Regions from separate parts of the Streptomyces sp. NPDC053541 genome, predicted to be linked through region 1. Evidence: riboswitches for the same ligand, from Rfam matches in the RefSeq annotation. Region 1 holds a riboswitch; the other holds the start of a gene.
What was found. A riboswitch is a leader RNA that binds a small molecule or an ion and turns the genes downstream of it on or off. The one in region 1 is predicted to bind cobalamin.
Positions count from the first base shown of each region.

Region 1 (7,556 bases):
GTGCGCGCGCTTCGCCGCGACGAGCCCGGCGAGGTACTCCTGGGTCGCCGTGTAGGCGGCGACGAGGTCCTCGTCGCTGGTCTCGCCGCTCATGAAGGTGTCGATCTGCTCCTGGAAGGACGCGCGGTCCGCGTAGGGAACGCCGAGGATCTCGCAGATGACGATGGTGGGGATGGGCTTGCCGAACGCGGTGACCAGGTCCGCGGTCGGCCCGGCCGCCTCCATCGCGTCCAGGCAGTCGGCGGTGATCTGCTCGATGCGCTCGCCGAGCAGCCGCATCCGGCGGGCGGTGAACCGGCTGACGAGCGGCTTGCGGTAGCGGCTGTGGTCCGGGTCGTCCATGAGCAGGAACTCGCCGGGCGGGGCGGGCGGGACCTCGAAGTCGACCACGTTCAGCAGGTCCTTGCGGGAGCTGAAGCGCGGGTCGGCGAGGACCGAGCGCACCAGGTCGTGACCGGTGACCAGCCAGCCGGGCTTGCCGCCGATGTGGGTGAAGGGGCTGATGGGGCCCTGCCGGCGGGCCTCGGTGAACTCGGCCGGCGGGTCGAAGGGGCAGCCGGGCCGACGCGTCGTGGGCGTCGTGAGGGGCTGCGGGGACGCAGGGGACTGAGGGGACTCAGGGGACTGCTGGGGTGCACTCATGACCGTTCCTCAACTCGCGACATGACGTGTTCGGACATCGAGAAAGCTACGTTGCGTTCACAGATGCGTCAACGCTACAAATCTCTTAACGGCAGGTCAGAGAGCGGAAAATGATGCAATGACGCTGACGCCAAACGCAACAACCGCGTTGCAATGGGAAGGGGCGGAGGCAAGGGCGGTCGGGGGTGGTGACGGGGAGTGAGGGGTCACGGTGCGGGCGGCGGGCGCCTCGCCGTGCGCCCGTGCGCCCCCACCAGGGACTCGTTCGCGGGCAGAGGAGCGCCGTCGTCGTGGTTGTCCTTGGCACCAGGACATGGAGAGCGAGGGGCCGATGGGGCGTCAGGAACCGGGCGGATGCGGTCGGGAGTACCGTCTGAAGGAGCTGGACCCGCCGGGTGTGGCGTACGAGACCTGGTTCATCCCCCCACTCGACACGGACGTGGTCCCGGTGGGCCTCGACGGCGTGGCCGCCGCATCGCTCGAGCGCGTGCGCCGTCTCGGCCCGGTGTACGGCGGCGCGGTCCCCGAGGCCGCCGTGCGCCTCGACGTACGCCTGGACGCGGAGCTGGGCCCGGGCGAGAGCGCCGTCCGGGCCCGCGCCCACCGGCTGCACGCGCACGGCCACGTCCTCGTCGAGGCGGAGGACGAGCAGGCGGTCCCGCGCCTCCGCCTGGTCCACCGCCGCCCCCGGCGCCCCGGCGAGGCATGGGTCCTCGCGGACGGCACCGAGGGTGGCGCTGCGGACGGGGCCGATGCCGGGGCCTAGAACCGCCAGGGGCTACGCCCTGCGGGCCAGCAGGTGGACCTCCGGGAACCGGCGGCGGTCGGTGGGCTGCGGGGCGCGGATCAGACGGGCCACCTCCGTGATGCCGGTCTCGCGGAGCAGCTCCGCGAGCCGGTCGGGCCACCAGCGGTGGGCCGGGGCGACCGCGTGGTCGAAGACCTCCGTGGCGGGGCTGGCGCCGTCGGTGGCCCAGAAGCCCAGCAGCAGGTGGCCGCCCGGTGCGAGGACGCGGTGGAACTCCGCCAGGACGGCCGGGACTTCGGCCGGCGGGGTGTGGATGAGCGACCACCGGGAGAGGATGCCGGCCAGGGCGCCGTCCGGGAGGTCCAGGGCCTCCATCGCACCCACCTCGAAGCGCAGCCCGGGAAAGGCCTTCCGGGCCAGGCCGATCATCGCGGGCGAGGCGTCCACGCCGAAGGCGTCGAGCCCCGAGGCGGCCAGATGCGCGGTGACGTAACCGGGCCCGCACCCCAGGTCCGCGACCCGCCCGCCGGGGCCGCCGGGAGCCGCCGTGCCGAGGACGGCCTCGGCGAAGGCGCCCAGCATCGCCCGGTCCAGCGGGCTGTCGCGCAGCGAGTCGCTGAACAGCTCCGCGTACAGGGGTGCGGCGGTGTCGTAGGCCTCGCGGGTGGCACGGAGGGCGGCGTCGTCGACCATGCCCGCGACCCTAACTCCCGCCACCGACAGCGGCGCCAGGTCCTGTCCGGAAAGTGGCGTCGTCTGCCCGCCGGGCAGGGCTCGCGGTGTCCGGTGCGTGCGACCGCACGGCGGAGGTGGGGGCACCTCCCCGGCCGCCAGGCCGAGGGGGCGGAGACGAGGCGTGCCATGGCGACCGACGACAACACGGCGTGGGGGCACCGCCCGTGCCCGCAGGGCCACGGGGGACGGCGTGCCAGACACCGCGAGCCAGGCGAAACCTTCCGGACAGGGCCTAGCAGGTCCCGGGGCTGGTGCGCACCGCGTAGGAGAAGGTGGGCAGCCGCACCTTGGAGGACTCGCCGAGGCCGCCGGGGGCGACGGTCTCGGTGTAGCCGGAGTGGCGGCGGGTGACGTGCATGCAGAAGGAGACCGTGGCGCCGCGGGCGGAGATGGCGTATCGCGCGCGGTTCGCCGTCGGGTCGTCCGCCGGTTCGGCGTCGACGCCGAACCGCGGGGCGTCACCGGCGCCGTGCGCCGCGATCTCCTCCTCGACGCGGAGGGCGAACCCGTCGAAGTCCCCCGCGGTCTCGGGCCCCTGGCCCGGGAGGCCGGTCGCGGAGCTCCCGTCGAGCGAGCCGGTCGCGCCCTCGACGGCCGAGGTCAGCTCCTCGTCGCTCCACTCGGCGTCGTCCTGCACGGAGAGGCCCCGGAAGCCGGTGACGATGCCCAGGACCGCCATCGTGACGAGCAGCAGCCGGCCCACGGCGAAGGCGGCGCCGGAGACCTCGGGCGCACCGGGGTGGCGGGCGGTGCGCCAGGCGCGGACGCGGTCCGCCGGGACACAGGCCATCAGCAGGAGCAGGCCCGCCAGGACGAACGTCACGACCGTCATTCCCGTCACACCGCACCCTCCGCTCCCGCCGCCTCCCCGGACGGTCCTCCCGGCGGCCGGCCGAACCGCCGCACCATGCAAGGCGGACCCGGCCGTCGCACACGGGGGAGGTGCGAGGCCGGGCCCACCACCACGGTAGCGCGCCGCCGGCCGCCCCGTCTGCCGTACGGCGGAAGCGGTCACCGGAATGTTCCGGCCGGCCGGGCAGCGGCCCGCCGGCACGGATCAGCGCGGCCCGGACCGGCGCTCGTAGAGGATCACGCGCCGGCCCCGGCGCCCCCCCAGGAGCATGATCGGCCTGTGGTAGTTTGCCCGGGCCAGTCGTACCTCTGTGCGGGCGCCGCGTGAGCGGACGTCGCGCGCACGGGTCAGGGAATCCGGTGCGAATCCGGAGCTGACGCGCAGCGGTGAGGGTGACGGGCGGGGCATCGGCCACTGGGGCGCGTGCGGCGGGAGCGCCGGCGTGCGCCCCGGGAAGGCGTCCCGTCCGGGTGACCCCGAGTCCGAAGACCTGCTGGCGGCCCCGGCGCGCGACCGACGCCGTCCGGGGAGAACCGTACGACAGGCTCCGCGTATGAGCCGTGGACGCAGAGGATTTCCGCGTGCCCCTCGCACACCCCGCCCGTGCCCTTCGTCGCGCCGCCCTGCTGCTGGCCGGGACCCTGCTGGTCGCCGGCTGCGGCACCGGAGGGCCGGCCGCCGCCGGTGCCTCCGGGGACACCGGGGGCCCGGGCTCCGGCAAGGGCGGCGGAAAGGGCGGCTTCCCCGTGGTCCTCGACGACGACTGCGGGCAGCGGGTCACCGTCGCCGCGCCGCCGCGCCGGGCCGTCGCCCTGGACCAGGGTTCGGCCGAGATCCTGCTGTCGCTGGGCCTCGCGGACCGGATGGTGGGCACCGCGACCTGGACGGACCCGGTCCTGAAGGGCCTGGAGAAGGCGAACGCCTCCGTGCCCCGGCTGGCCGACCGCTACCCCTCCTTCGAGAAGGTGCTCGACACCGAGCCGGACTTCGTCAGCGCCTCCTTCCTCTACACCCTCGGCAAGGGCGGCGTGGCCCCGCGCGAGCGCTTCGCGCAGCTCGGCGTGCCCACGTACGTCTCCCCCGCCGACTGCGTCGGCAAGGACAACAGCGGGGACGGGGACGGGGTGCGCACCCGGCCGCTGACCATGGACACGGTGTACGGCGAGATCCGGGACCTGGCCCGGGTGTTCGGCGTGCCGGAGCGCGGCGAGAAGCTGATCGGCGAGCTGCGGGCGCGGGTGGCGAAGGCCCGCGAGGGCGCGGACTTCGGAGGCCGGTCCGTCCTCTACTGGTTCTCGGACGCGCAGGGTCCCTACATGGCCGGCTGCTGCGGGGCGCCCGGGATCGTGAGCCGGACCCTCGGGGTGCGGAACGTCTTCGACGACACCAAGGAGGAGTGGCCGCAGATCAATTGGGAGACGGTCGCCGACCGCGATCCGGACGTGCTGGTGATCGCCGATCTGACCCGGCGGGCGCAGTCGGCGGAGAGCGCCGCGAAGAAGATCGAGTTCCTTCAGTCGCATCCGGTCACGAAGAACATGACGGCGGTGCGGAAGAAGCGGTACGTGATCCTCAGCGGGCAGGCGATGAACCCGACGATCCGCACGGTCGAGGGCGTCGAGAAGCTCGCGGCGGCGCTGCGGGCCCTCGGCCCGGCCGCGTGAGCCGGTCCCCGCGGAGCCTGCCGCTCCTCGCCGGGGCGGGCGGCTCGGCGCTGCTCGTCCTGTCGGTCGCCGTCGCGGTGACGATCGGACCGGCCGACATCTCGGTGGCCGACGTGTGGTCGGTGCTGCTCGACCGGCTCGGCGGGGGCGGCGCGGCGCCGGTGAGTCCGATCCGGGACGGGATCGTGTGGAACCTGCGGCTGCCGCGGACGCTGCTGGCGGCCGTGTGCGGCGCGGGGCTCGCGGTCTGCGGTGCGGTGATGCAGTCGCTGCTGCGCAATCCGCTGGCCGATCCCTTCGTGCTCGGGGTGTCGTCGGGCGCGTCGACGGGGGCGGTGGCGGTGGTCGTCCTGGGGGTGGGCGGCGGGGCGGTGTCGGTGTCGGCCGGCGCGTTCGTGGGCGCGGTGTTCTCCTTCGCCCTGGTGCTGTTCCTGAGCCAGGTGCTCGGCGGTTCGACGGACCGGGTGGTGCTGGCCGGGGTGGCCGCGATGCAGCTGTTCTCGGCGCTGACCTCGTTCGTGGTGATGACGGCGGCGGACGCCGAGACGACCCGGGGCGTGCTGTTCTGGCTGCTCGGCTCGCTGGCCGGGGCGGGCTGGACGGACGTCGCGGTGTGCGCGGCCGTGCTGGCCGTGGCGCTGGTGGTCTGCGGCGGGTACGCGCGGACGCTGGACGCCTTCGCGTTCGGCGAGGACGCGGCGGCCTCGCTCGGGGTGGCGGTGGCCCGTACCCGGGTGGTGCTGCTGTGCGTGACGGCGTTGCTGACGGCCGCGCTGGTGGCGTCGGCGGGGGCGATCGGTTTCGTCGGTCTCGTCCTGCCGCACGCGGTGCGGCTGCTGGCCGGGCCGGGGCACGCGCGGCTGCTGCCGCTGACGGCGCTGGCGGGGGCGGTGTTCCTGGTGTGGGCGGACACGCTGGCGCGTACGGTGCTCGATCCGCAGGAGGTGCCGGTGGGTGTGGTGACCTCGCTGGTGGGCGTGCCGGCGTTCGTGCTCGTGCTGTACCGGGCGCGGGGGACGGCCCGGTGACGGGCGCCGGGGAGGGGCTGCGCGCGCAGGGCGTGTCGCGGACGGCGGGCGGTGCGGTGCTGCTCGACGGGGTGTGCCTGGCCCCGCGCCCGGGTCAGGTGACCGGGCTGCTGGGGCCGAACGGTTCGGGGAAGTCGACCCTGTTGCGGGTCCTTGCGGGGGTGCTGGCCCCGCACGCGGGGGTGGTGACGCTCGACGGCGATCCGCTGGCCGGGCTGCCGCGCCGGGCGGTGGCGCGGCGGCTGGCCACGGTCGAGCAGCACGCCGACACGCAGGTCGATCTGACGGTGGCGGACGTGGTACGGCTCGGGCGCGTCCCGCACCGCCGGGCCTGGGCCCCGGCCTCGGCGGGCGACGCGGCGGCGGTGCGTTCGGCGCTGGCCCGCACGGGGCTGGCCGACCGGGCGGACCGGGCGTGGCGCACGCTCTCCGGCGGGGAGCGCCAGCGGGTCCAGATCGCGCGGGCGCTGGCCCAGGAGCCGCGTGAGCTGCTGCTGGACGAGCCGACCAACCACCTGGACATCCAGCACCAGTTGGACCTGCTGGCGCTGCTGTCGGGGCTGGGGCTGACGAGTGTGATCGCGCTGCACGACCTGAACCTGGCGGCGATGTACTGCGATCACCTGGTGGTGCTGCGGGCCGGCCGGGTGGTGGCGGACGGCCCGCCGGAGCGGGTCCTGACGGAGGAGCTGATCGCGGAGGTGTACGGGGTGCGGGCGGCCGTGTCCCGGCCGGAGCCGGACGGGCGCCCGCACATCCGCTTCCTGGGCCCGGTCGTCGGTGCCCGGGTGTCCGGTGGGGCTCAGATGCCGCAGGTCGGGGCGGACCAGTAGCGGCTGGGGCGGTGGTCGACGTGGGTGTGGTCGTCGTGGTCGGGGTAGCCCGGGCCGAGGATGCCGTTGAAGCCGTGGTTGCGGGCCTGCTGGGCGAGGGTGCACAGGGAGTGCGAGCCGGCGCCGAGGTCGGCGGCGTCGCCGTAGAGGTGGCGGCTCGTGCTGGAGCCGCCGACCGCCGAGTTGCAGCTGTAGCTGCGGAAGCCGCTGGTCACCCGGATGGGGGCGTCGCCGAGGGCGTGCCGGAGCGCCTCCAGTTTCCACATGGTGCGCAGGGCGTTGGCCTTGGCCGTGGTGGCGCTGACCGCGCCGCCGGCCCAGGTGGTGTTGCAGGTGTTGAGTTCGGCGTACGAGAAGTGGACCGGGGTGCAGTCGTCGTCCTGGAGGGCGTAGATCTTGCTGAAGGTCGCGGGGCCGGCGACGCCGTCGGCGGCCAGGCCGTACGCGGACTGGAAGCGCTTGACGGCGGCGGCGGTGGCCGGGCCGTAGGAGCCGTCGATGTCGAGGACGCCGCCGTAGCCGGGGTAGCCGGCGACCCGGATCTGAAGGGCGGTCACGTCGGCGCCGCCGGCGCCCTGGGAGAGGGTGCGGGACCAGGTGTAGCAGGCGTCGGCCTGGGCGGGGCCGGCCGTGGCGAGCACGCCGAGCACCGCTGACGACAGGAGCATGACAAACGAGAGCAGCAGGCGTACGGGGCGGGACTGAGCGCTGGATCTGGGCATCGGACCTCCATCGCCGAACGAGCCTGGGGCGGCCCGTGAACCGGGCCGCCCCCGAGGCTCGCCGACCGGGTCGACGCGCGTCAACCACGCCGCATGACCGCCAGAGGTCGGACCGGTGAAACCTCACCGGTCCGCCACGGACTCCCGGCTACTCCCCCGGCAGCGCCGTCTCCTTCAGCTCTCCGTGGGCGAGGTGCAGCCGGCGCCCCACCCCGATCTCGCGCAGGAAGCGCTCGTCGTGACTGACCACCAGGAAGGCGCCCTGGTAGGCGTTGAGGGCGCTCTCCAGCTGGGCGACGCTCACCAGGTCCAGGTTGTTGGTGGGCTCGTC
Region 1 covers NZ_JBITXM010000005.1:163,885-171,440, forward strand. Annotated here, with positions in the region: gene ACIGW2_RS14535 (cytochrome P450) at 1-642, opposite strand, end outside; gene ACIGW2_RS14540 (hypothetical protein) at 974-1,408, shown strand; gene ACIGW2_RS14545 (class I SAM-dependent methyltransferase) at 1,421-2,083, opposite strand; gene ACIGW2_RS14550 (hypothetical protein) at 2,358-2,957, opposite strand; cobalamin riboswitch at 3,328-3,470, shown strand; gene ACIGW2_RS14555 (ABC transporter substrate-binding protein) at 3,560-4,642, shown strand; gene ACIGW2_RS14560 (FecCD family ABC transporter permease) at 4,639-5,670, shown strand; gene ACIGW2_RS14565 (ABC transporter ATP-binding protein) at 5,667-6,503, shown strand; gene ACIGW2_RS14570 (D-Ala-D-Ala carboxypeptidase family metallohydrolase) at 6,473-7,225, opposite strand; gene abc-f (ribosomal protection-like ABC-F family protein) at 7,374-7,556, opposite strand, start outside.

Region 2 (7,556 bases), on a different contig from region 1:
GGTCGGCCTGCGTCTCCAGCCGGTCGATCTTCTCCACCGAGTCCATCCAGCGGAAGCAGAACTGCGCCTTCTCGCGGATGGAGGGGATGTTCTCGACGGCCGCGAAGGCCGCCGCCCGGTCGTCCGGGTCGGGCAGGTAGGTGTCGAGCAGCGTCAGATAGAACTGGACGTGCACGGCCTCCTCGAAGAGCTGGCGGCTCAGGTAGAGCCGCGCCTCCGGGGAGTTGATGTGCTTGTAGAGCGTCAGCACCAGGTTGTTGGCCACGATCGAGTCGCCGGTCGCGAAGAACGCGACGAGGCGGCCGATCATGTGCTGCTCGCCCGGGGTGAGCTTGGCGAGGTCGGCGACGTCCGAGTGGAGGTCGACCTCCTCGACGGTCCAGGTGTTCTTGATGGCGTCGCGGTAGCGCTCGTAGAAGTCCGGGTAGCGCATCGGACGCAGGGTCAGTTCGAAGCCCGGGTCGAGCAGGTTGTTCTTACGGCTGGTCACTGGCAGGCCTCGCAGGACTCGGGGTTTTCCAGGGAGCAGGCGACGGCGTCCGCGTCGGGGGCCGCCTGCTGGACGGGGAGGGTGGTCGCCTGGGCGGCGCGGGCGATCCGGGTCGCCGGGCGCGAGCGCAGGTAGTACGTGGTCTTCAGGCCCTGCTTCCAGGCGTACGCGTACATCGACGACAGCTTGCCGATGGTCGGCGTCTCCATGAACAGGTTCAGGGACTGCGACTGGTCGAGGAAGGGGGTGCGGGCGGCGGCCATGTCGATCAGGCCACGCTGCGGGATCTCCCAGGCGGTCCGGTACAGCTCGCGCACCTCGGCCGGGACCCAGCTGAAGCCGGCCACCGAGCCGTTGGACTCGCGCAGCGCCTCGCGGGTCTGCGCGTCCCACACGCCGAGCCGCTTGAGCTCGGCCACCAGGTAGGAGTTGACCTGGAGGAACTCGCCGGACAGCGTCTCGCGCTTGAAGAGGTTGGAGACCTGCGGCTCGATGCACTCGTAGACGCCGGCGATCGAGGCGATGGTGGCGGTCGGGGCGATGGCGAGGAGCAGGCTGTTGCGCATGCCGACGGCGGCGATCCGCTCGCGCAGCGCGGCCCAGCGCTCCGGCCAGGTCAGCTCGACGTCGTAGTGGTCGGGGTGCAGCACGCCCCGCGCGGTGCGGGTCCGGTCCCAGGCGGGGAGCGGTCCGTTGCGCTCGGCGAGGTCGGCGGAGGCCTCGTAGGCGGCCAGCATGATCCGCTCGGCGATCCGGGTGGAGAGCGCGCGGGCCTCGGCGGAGTCGAAGGGCAGCTTCAGCTGGAAGAAGACGTCCTGGAGGCCCATCGCGCCCAGGCCCACCGGGCGCCACTTGGCGTTGGAGCGGCCGGCCTGCTCGGTCGGGTAGAAGTTGATGTCGACGACCCGGTCGAGGAAGGTCACGGCGGTGCGGACGGTCGCGTCCAGCCGGTCCCAGTCGAGCTCGCCGGTCTCCGGGAGCACGAAGGCGCCGAGGTTGACCGAGCCGAGGTTGCAGACGGCGGTCTCGCCGTCGTCGGTGACCTCGATGATCTCGGTGCAGAGGTTCGAGGAGTGCACGACGGTGCCGGGCTCGGCGGTCTGGTTGGCGGTGCGGTTGGAGGCGTCCTTGAAGGTCATCCAGCCGTTGCCGGTCTGCGCGAGGGTGCGCATCATGCGCCCGTAGAGGTCCCGGGCCGGCATGGTCTTGCGGGCCAGGCCCGCCGCCTCGGCCTTGCGGTAGGCGGCGTCGAACTCCTCGCCGTACAGGTCGACCAGCTCGGGCACGTCGGCCGGGGAGAACAGCGACCACTCGGCGTCCGCGTTGACCCGGCGCATGAACTCGTCCGGGATCCAGTGCGCCAGGTTGAGGTTGTGGGTGCGGCGGGCGTCCTCGCCGGTGTTGTCGCGGAGCTCCAGGAACTCCTCGATGTCGGCGTGCCAGGTCTCCAGGTAGACGGCGGCGGCGCCCTTGCGGCGGCCGCCCTGGTTCACGGCGGCGACGGAGGCGTCGAGGGTCTTCAGGAACGGCACGATGCCGTTGGAGTGCCCGTTGGTGCCGCGGATCAGCGAACCGCGGGCGCGGATCCGGGAGTAGGAGAGGCCGATGCCGCCGGCGTGCTTGGAGAGGCGGGCGACCTGGTGGTAGCGGTCGTAGATGGAGTCCAGCTCGTCCAGCGGGGAGTCGAGCAGGTAGCAGGACGACATCTGCGGGTGGCGGGTGCCGGAGTTGAAGAGCGTGGGGGAGGACGGCAGGTAGTCGAGCCGGCTCATCAGCCCGTACAGCGCGGTGACCTCGTCGAGCGCGCGGACCGACTCGTCCTCGGCGAGGCCGCAGGCGACCCGGAGCATGAAGTGCTGCGGGGTCTCGACGACCTGGCGGGTGATCGGGTGGCGCAGCAGGTAGCGCGAGTAGAGCGTCCGCAGGCCGAAGTAGCCGAAGCGGTCGTCGGCGGCCGGGTCGATCGTCGCGTCGAGGCGCTCCGCGTGCCGCGCGACGAACTCGGCGGTGCGGTCGGCGATGAGGCCCTCGCGGTGGCCGACGGCGACGGAGGCGGAGAAGGAGACGGCGCCCTGGCCGGCCGCCTCCTCGGCGATCGTGAGCGTCAGGAGCCGGGCGGCGAGCCGGGAGTACGCCGGGTCCTCGGCGATCAGGCCGGCGGCGGCCTCCGTGGCGAGCCCGCGCAGTTCCGCCTCGTCCGAGCCGGGGTGCCGGCCGCGCAGCGCGGCGGCGGCGACCTTGCCCGGGTCGGTGTCCGGGAGGTCGGCGGTCAGCTCGGTCAGGGTCCGCAGGAGTACGGTCCCGGGGCCGTCGTTCTCGATCGCTGCGGCCGGATCGGCGGGCGCGATGGTCACGTGGGGGCTCTCCCTCGCTCGGCTCGGGGCCAGGGCGGGGAGGCGGGAACGGGCGGCCACGGGCAGGGCGGCGCCGCGTCCACCGGCCCATTCCGCGAGGCCCGGACGTCTGTGGCACCCGGACCGGACGGACCGGGCGCGCTGTCGGCAGGTCTTCGGACTCACCCGGACGCGAAACACGCGAAAGCACACCGTTGCGGGACAGTTCCGGATTTCCACCGGATTCCCCTGCGGCGACAGCGAGGAAGAGCATACATGTGGGGGGCGCCGCCGAATGCGCCCCCCACATGTTGTGTCGCTCAGAGTTCGAGGGCGTAGGCGAGGAGCGTGAAGTCGTGGTCGGGGAGCGGCTTCCAGTCCCGTTCGGGGGCGCGGACGAAGCCGAGCCGTCCGTAGACGCGGTGCGCGGTGCCCATGGTCGGCTGGGTGGAGAGCACGAGCCGGCGGATGCCGTCGAGGGCCCGCGCCCGCTCGACGCAGGCCCGCACCAGGGCCTCGCCGACGCCCCGGCCGCGCGCCGCGTGGGCGACCGCCAGCATCCGGAACTCGGCCTCGTCCGGCTCCGCGATGTCGGCCCACGCGCCGCTGCCGGTGGTGAAGGTCACGCCGCCGAGCACCGTGCCGTCGGTGTCCACCGCGACCAGCACCTCGGCCTCGGCGGCCCGGCGCGCCACGTCCCGCAGCAGGTGCGCGTAGTCGTCGTCCTCGCCGAAGGCCAGGAAGCCGTCGGCGAGATAGGCGTGTGCGGTGAGCTCGCCGAGGGCCTCGTACTCCTCGGGGCGCACTGCTCTGATCGTGAAGTCCATGGCAGGCAGTCTGCCCCGGACACGGCTCCGCCCGCCTCCGGGAATCCCGGGGGCGGGCGGAGCCGGTGCACGACGGTGCCGGGGCCGGTCCGGGGTCAGTGACCGGCGGCGCCGACCTTCGGCAGCTCGGTGACGACGCCCGCGTCACCGGCGTCGGCGGTGTAGTCCTCCGGCGAGGTCTCGTCGACGCCCTCGGGGGCCTTGACGGCCTTCAGGACGAAGGTGAGGACCACGGTGACGAGCACGTTGAGCACGAAGGCGGTGAGGCCGATGTAGCCGATCTCGCCGATGCCCGGGATCTCGGCGGAGGAGCCGCCGAAGTGCTTCTGGGTGGGGCTCGCGACGCCGTACGCGGCGGCCGTGCCGTACACCATGCCGACCGCCCAGCCGGCGAGCAGCGCCCAGCGGTGCATCCACCGGGTGAACAGACCGCCGACCAGGGCCGGGAAGGTCTGCAGGATCCAGATGCCGCCGAGCAGCTGGAAGTTGATGGCGACGGTCTTGTCCATGGTGAGGACGAAGACCAGCGCGCCGACCTTCACCAGCAGCGAGACCAGCTTGGAGACCTTGGTCTCCTGCGCGGCGGTCGCGTCGGGCTTGATGAAGTCCTTGTAGATGTTGCGGGTGAAGAGGTTGGCCGCGGCGATCGACATGATCGCGGCCGGCACGAGCGCGCCGATGCCGATGGCGGCGAAGGCCACGCCCGCGAACCAGTCCGGGAACATGTTCTCGAAGAGCTGCGGGATGGCGAGCTGTCCGTTGGTCACCTTCACACCGGCGGCGATCGCCATGAAGCCGAGCAGCGCGAGCAGGCCCAGCATCAGCGAGTACAGCGGCAGGATGGTGGTGTTGCGGCGGATCACCTCACGGCTCTTGGAGGACAGCGTCGCGGTGATCGAGTGCGGGTACATGAACAGCGCGAGCGCCGAGCCGAGCGCCAGCGTCGCGTACGTCCACTGGCCCGCCTCGCCGGGCACCAGGGCGCCCTTGGGCTTGCCGGTCGCGGGGTTGACCGTCTGGTAGGCCTCGGCAGCCTTGCCGAAGATCTCGTCGAAGCCGCCCAGCTTGATCGGGATGTAGATGATCGCCACCGCGATGACGAGGTAGATCAGGGTGTCCTTGACGAAGGCGATGAGCGCCGGGGCGCGCAGACCCGAGGAGTAGGTGTACGCGGCGAGCACGCCGAAGGCGATGAGCAGCGGCAGGTCCTTGACGAACCAGTTGGTGTTCTCGCCGCCGCCGACGCCCATCACGTCCAGGACGGCCTGGATGCCGACCAGCTGGAGCGCGATGTACGGCATGGTGGCGAGGATGCCGGTGACCGCGACCGCGAGCGACAGGCCCTTGGAGCCGAAGCGCCCGCGGACGAAGTCGGAGGTGGTCACGTAGCCGTGCTTGTGCGAGACCGACCACAGGCGCGGCAGGAAGGTGAAGATCAGAGGGTAGACCAGGATGGTGTACGGCACGGCGAAGAAGCCGGCCGCCCCCGCCGCGTAGATCGCCGCCGGGACGGCGACGAAGGTGTACGCGGTGTAGAGGTCGCCACCGAGCAGGAACCAGGTGATCCAGGTGCCGAACGATCTGCCGCCCAGGCCCCATTCGTCGAGGCTGTGCTCGTTCTCGGCCTTGCGCCAGCGCGCGGCCAGGAAGCCCATGACCGTGACGGCCAGGAAGAAGAAGACGAAGACGCCGAGCGCGACGCCGTTCACGCCGTCCTTCACTGCGACGCACCCCCCTTGCGGGCGCGCTGGTCACGCTGCCACAGCTTGTAGGCGACCATGGTGAGCCCGGTCGAGATCACGACCCAGAGCATCTGGTACCAGTAGAAGAACGGGACGCCGACGAAGGTGGGCTCCACCTTCGCGTACGAGCTCACCCAGAGCATCGCGACGAACGGCGCGAAGAGACAGAGCGCGATCACCACTCTCATCGGGGTGATGACCGATTGTTTCCCTTGTGTCGCTTGTGACATGGCGATCCCGTCCCACGAGCCGATGACCTGGTAATGCCGAGGAAATCTAGGGGACCGTTCGCATTCTCGGAACCCCTGTCCGTATCACGGATCTGTTCCTGTTCGGGTTCACAGCCAGCCCTCCTTCACCGCGCGGACCCCCGCCTCGAAGCGGCTGCGGGCGCCGAGCCGGGACATCAGCTCCGAACTCATCCGGCGCACGGTGCGCAGCGAGACCCCGAGCCGTCGGGCCGCGATGTCGTCGGTGCAGCCGATGCCGAGCAGCATCAGCAACTCCCGCTCCTGCGGCGAGAGGTCGTGCTCGTCGCGGCGCGGGGCCTCGCCGAAGGGGGTGCCGGCCTCCCAGATGCGGTCGAAGAGGACCACCAGGGCGTGCACCAGGCCGGGGCTGCGCACCTCCAGGGCGCCGGCCCGGCCGTCCTGCGGGTCGAGCGGGACGAGCGCGGCCTCCCGGTCCACGACCACCATGAGCATCGGCACCACGGGCACGGTGCGGGCCTCGCCGCCGAGGCCGCAGTACCAGCGCACGTACTCGACGGTCGGCGGGTCGTTGCGGAAGCTGTCCTGGTAGATCGAGCGGATCCGCACCCCGCGCTCCAGGGCGAGCTGGTCCAGCGGCTTGCTGGCGTCCATGGTGTCGGGCAGCTGCGCGCCGCCCGGCAGCAGCGACAGGCACTCGGTGCGGGCGCCGGCGGCCAGGTCCTCCAGGCGCTCGCGCACCGCGTCGAGCCCGCTGATCCGGTCGACGGGGTCGCGGTGGGCGGTGTGCGCGGCGTGCCCGGGACGCTCGGCGTAGCCGGCGAGGATGCCGGCGACGGCGCGCCCCGCCTGCTCCACCTGGCGTCTGCGCCGGCCGAGTTCGGCCTCGGCGCGGGACAGCAGGAAGGAGAAGCCGACGTCGGGGGAGTAGGGCTCCACCTCGCCGGAGGACTCGTCCATGAGGACGAGCTTGAGGTCCGCCAGGCACAGCAGCGCCTCGCGGACCTCGCTCTCGCTGCGGCCCAGTTGGGCCGCCATCTCCGCCACCCCGTACTCGGGCCGTTCCAGGAGCAGACGGTAGACGTGCTCCGTCGACTCCTTGATGCCGAGTGCCTCCAGCATTCCGATCTCCCCCTTGTCACGGCGGTCGTCGATGCTAGAGGGGTGCACCCTTCTAGGTCTAGACCAATCGGGGTGAACTCCGAGGGGTGAGACGGTGATCCGGTTCCGGTACGGGCAGGGCCCGGGCCGCCGCCGCGCCGAGCAGGGTCGTGAGGGCGAACCCCGAGGCCAACAGGGCGAGTTCGACCTGAGGGCCGATGCCGGTCGCGAGGACCGCGAGGGCGGCCGCGGCCGCCGCGGGGAGGGCGGGCCGTTCCAGGGTGACGCAGAAGGCGCAGGCGCCCACCACCAGCGGCACCCAGCCCGTCACCGCGCCCGTGGCCGCCGGGCCGTACTGCCACAGCAGCACCGGGACGCCCGCCGCCGCGCCCGCCGCGAGCAGGGCGGCGAGCAGGGAGCGGGCGGCGCGCGGGGCGCCCTCCCGGCGGGCCAGGACCGCGAAGGCGGCCAGCGCCGCCGCCGGCACCGCGTACGGCAGCAGCCGGTAGTCGCCCGCGACCAGGTCCCGGTCCACCACGCCCGAGCCGCCGACCCGTGCGCCCGTCCCGGCGAGCGCCGCCCGCACCGCCTCGACCGTCCGGGCGCCGCCGGCCGTCATCGGCTCCTCCTGCGGCACCACCACCACGAGCGCCGTGCCGTCCCGCCGCCACCCGGGCCCGTCCGGGGCCACCGCGAACCGCACGCCCGGCACCGCCCCGGCCGCCCGCACGGCCGCGTCCGCCGCGCCCGCCGAGCCCGAAGGGACCAGGACCTCCAGGGGGTTGAGCACCCCCGGCGCCACCCCGGCCGCCGCGAGCCGGTCGAGCCCCGCGCGGGCCGGACCCGCCGCCACC
Region 2 covers NZ_JBITXM010000002.1:146,241-153,796, forward strand. Annotated here, with positions in the region: gene ACIGW2_RS04805 (ribonucleotide-diphosphate reductase subunit beta) at 1-433, opposite strand, end outside; gene ACIGW2_RS04810 (ribonucleoside-diphosphate reductase subunit alpha) at 487-2,844, opposite strand; cobalamin riboswitch at 2,973-3,134, opposite strand; gene ACIGW2_RS04815 (GNAT family N-acetyltransferase) at 3,144-3,650, opposite strand; gene mctP (monocarboxylate uptake permease MctP) at 3,746-5,371, opposite strand; gene ACIGW2_RS04825 (DUF3311 domain-containing protein) at 5,368-5,580, opposite strand; gene ACIGW2_RS04830 (LuxR C-terminal-related transcriptional regulator) at 5,731-6,723, opposite strand; gene ACIGW2_RS04835 (hypothetical protein) at 6,782-7,556, opposite strand, start outside.
Region 2: another riboswitch for cobalamin. It lies ahead of ACIGW2_RS04810 (ribonucleoside-diphosphate reductase subunit alpha); the one in region 1 lies ahead of ACIGW2_RS14555 (ABC transporter substrate-binding protein).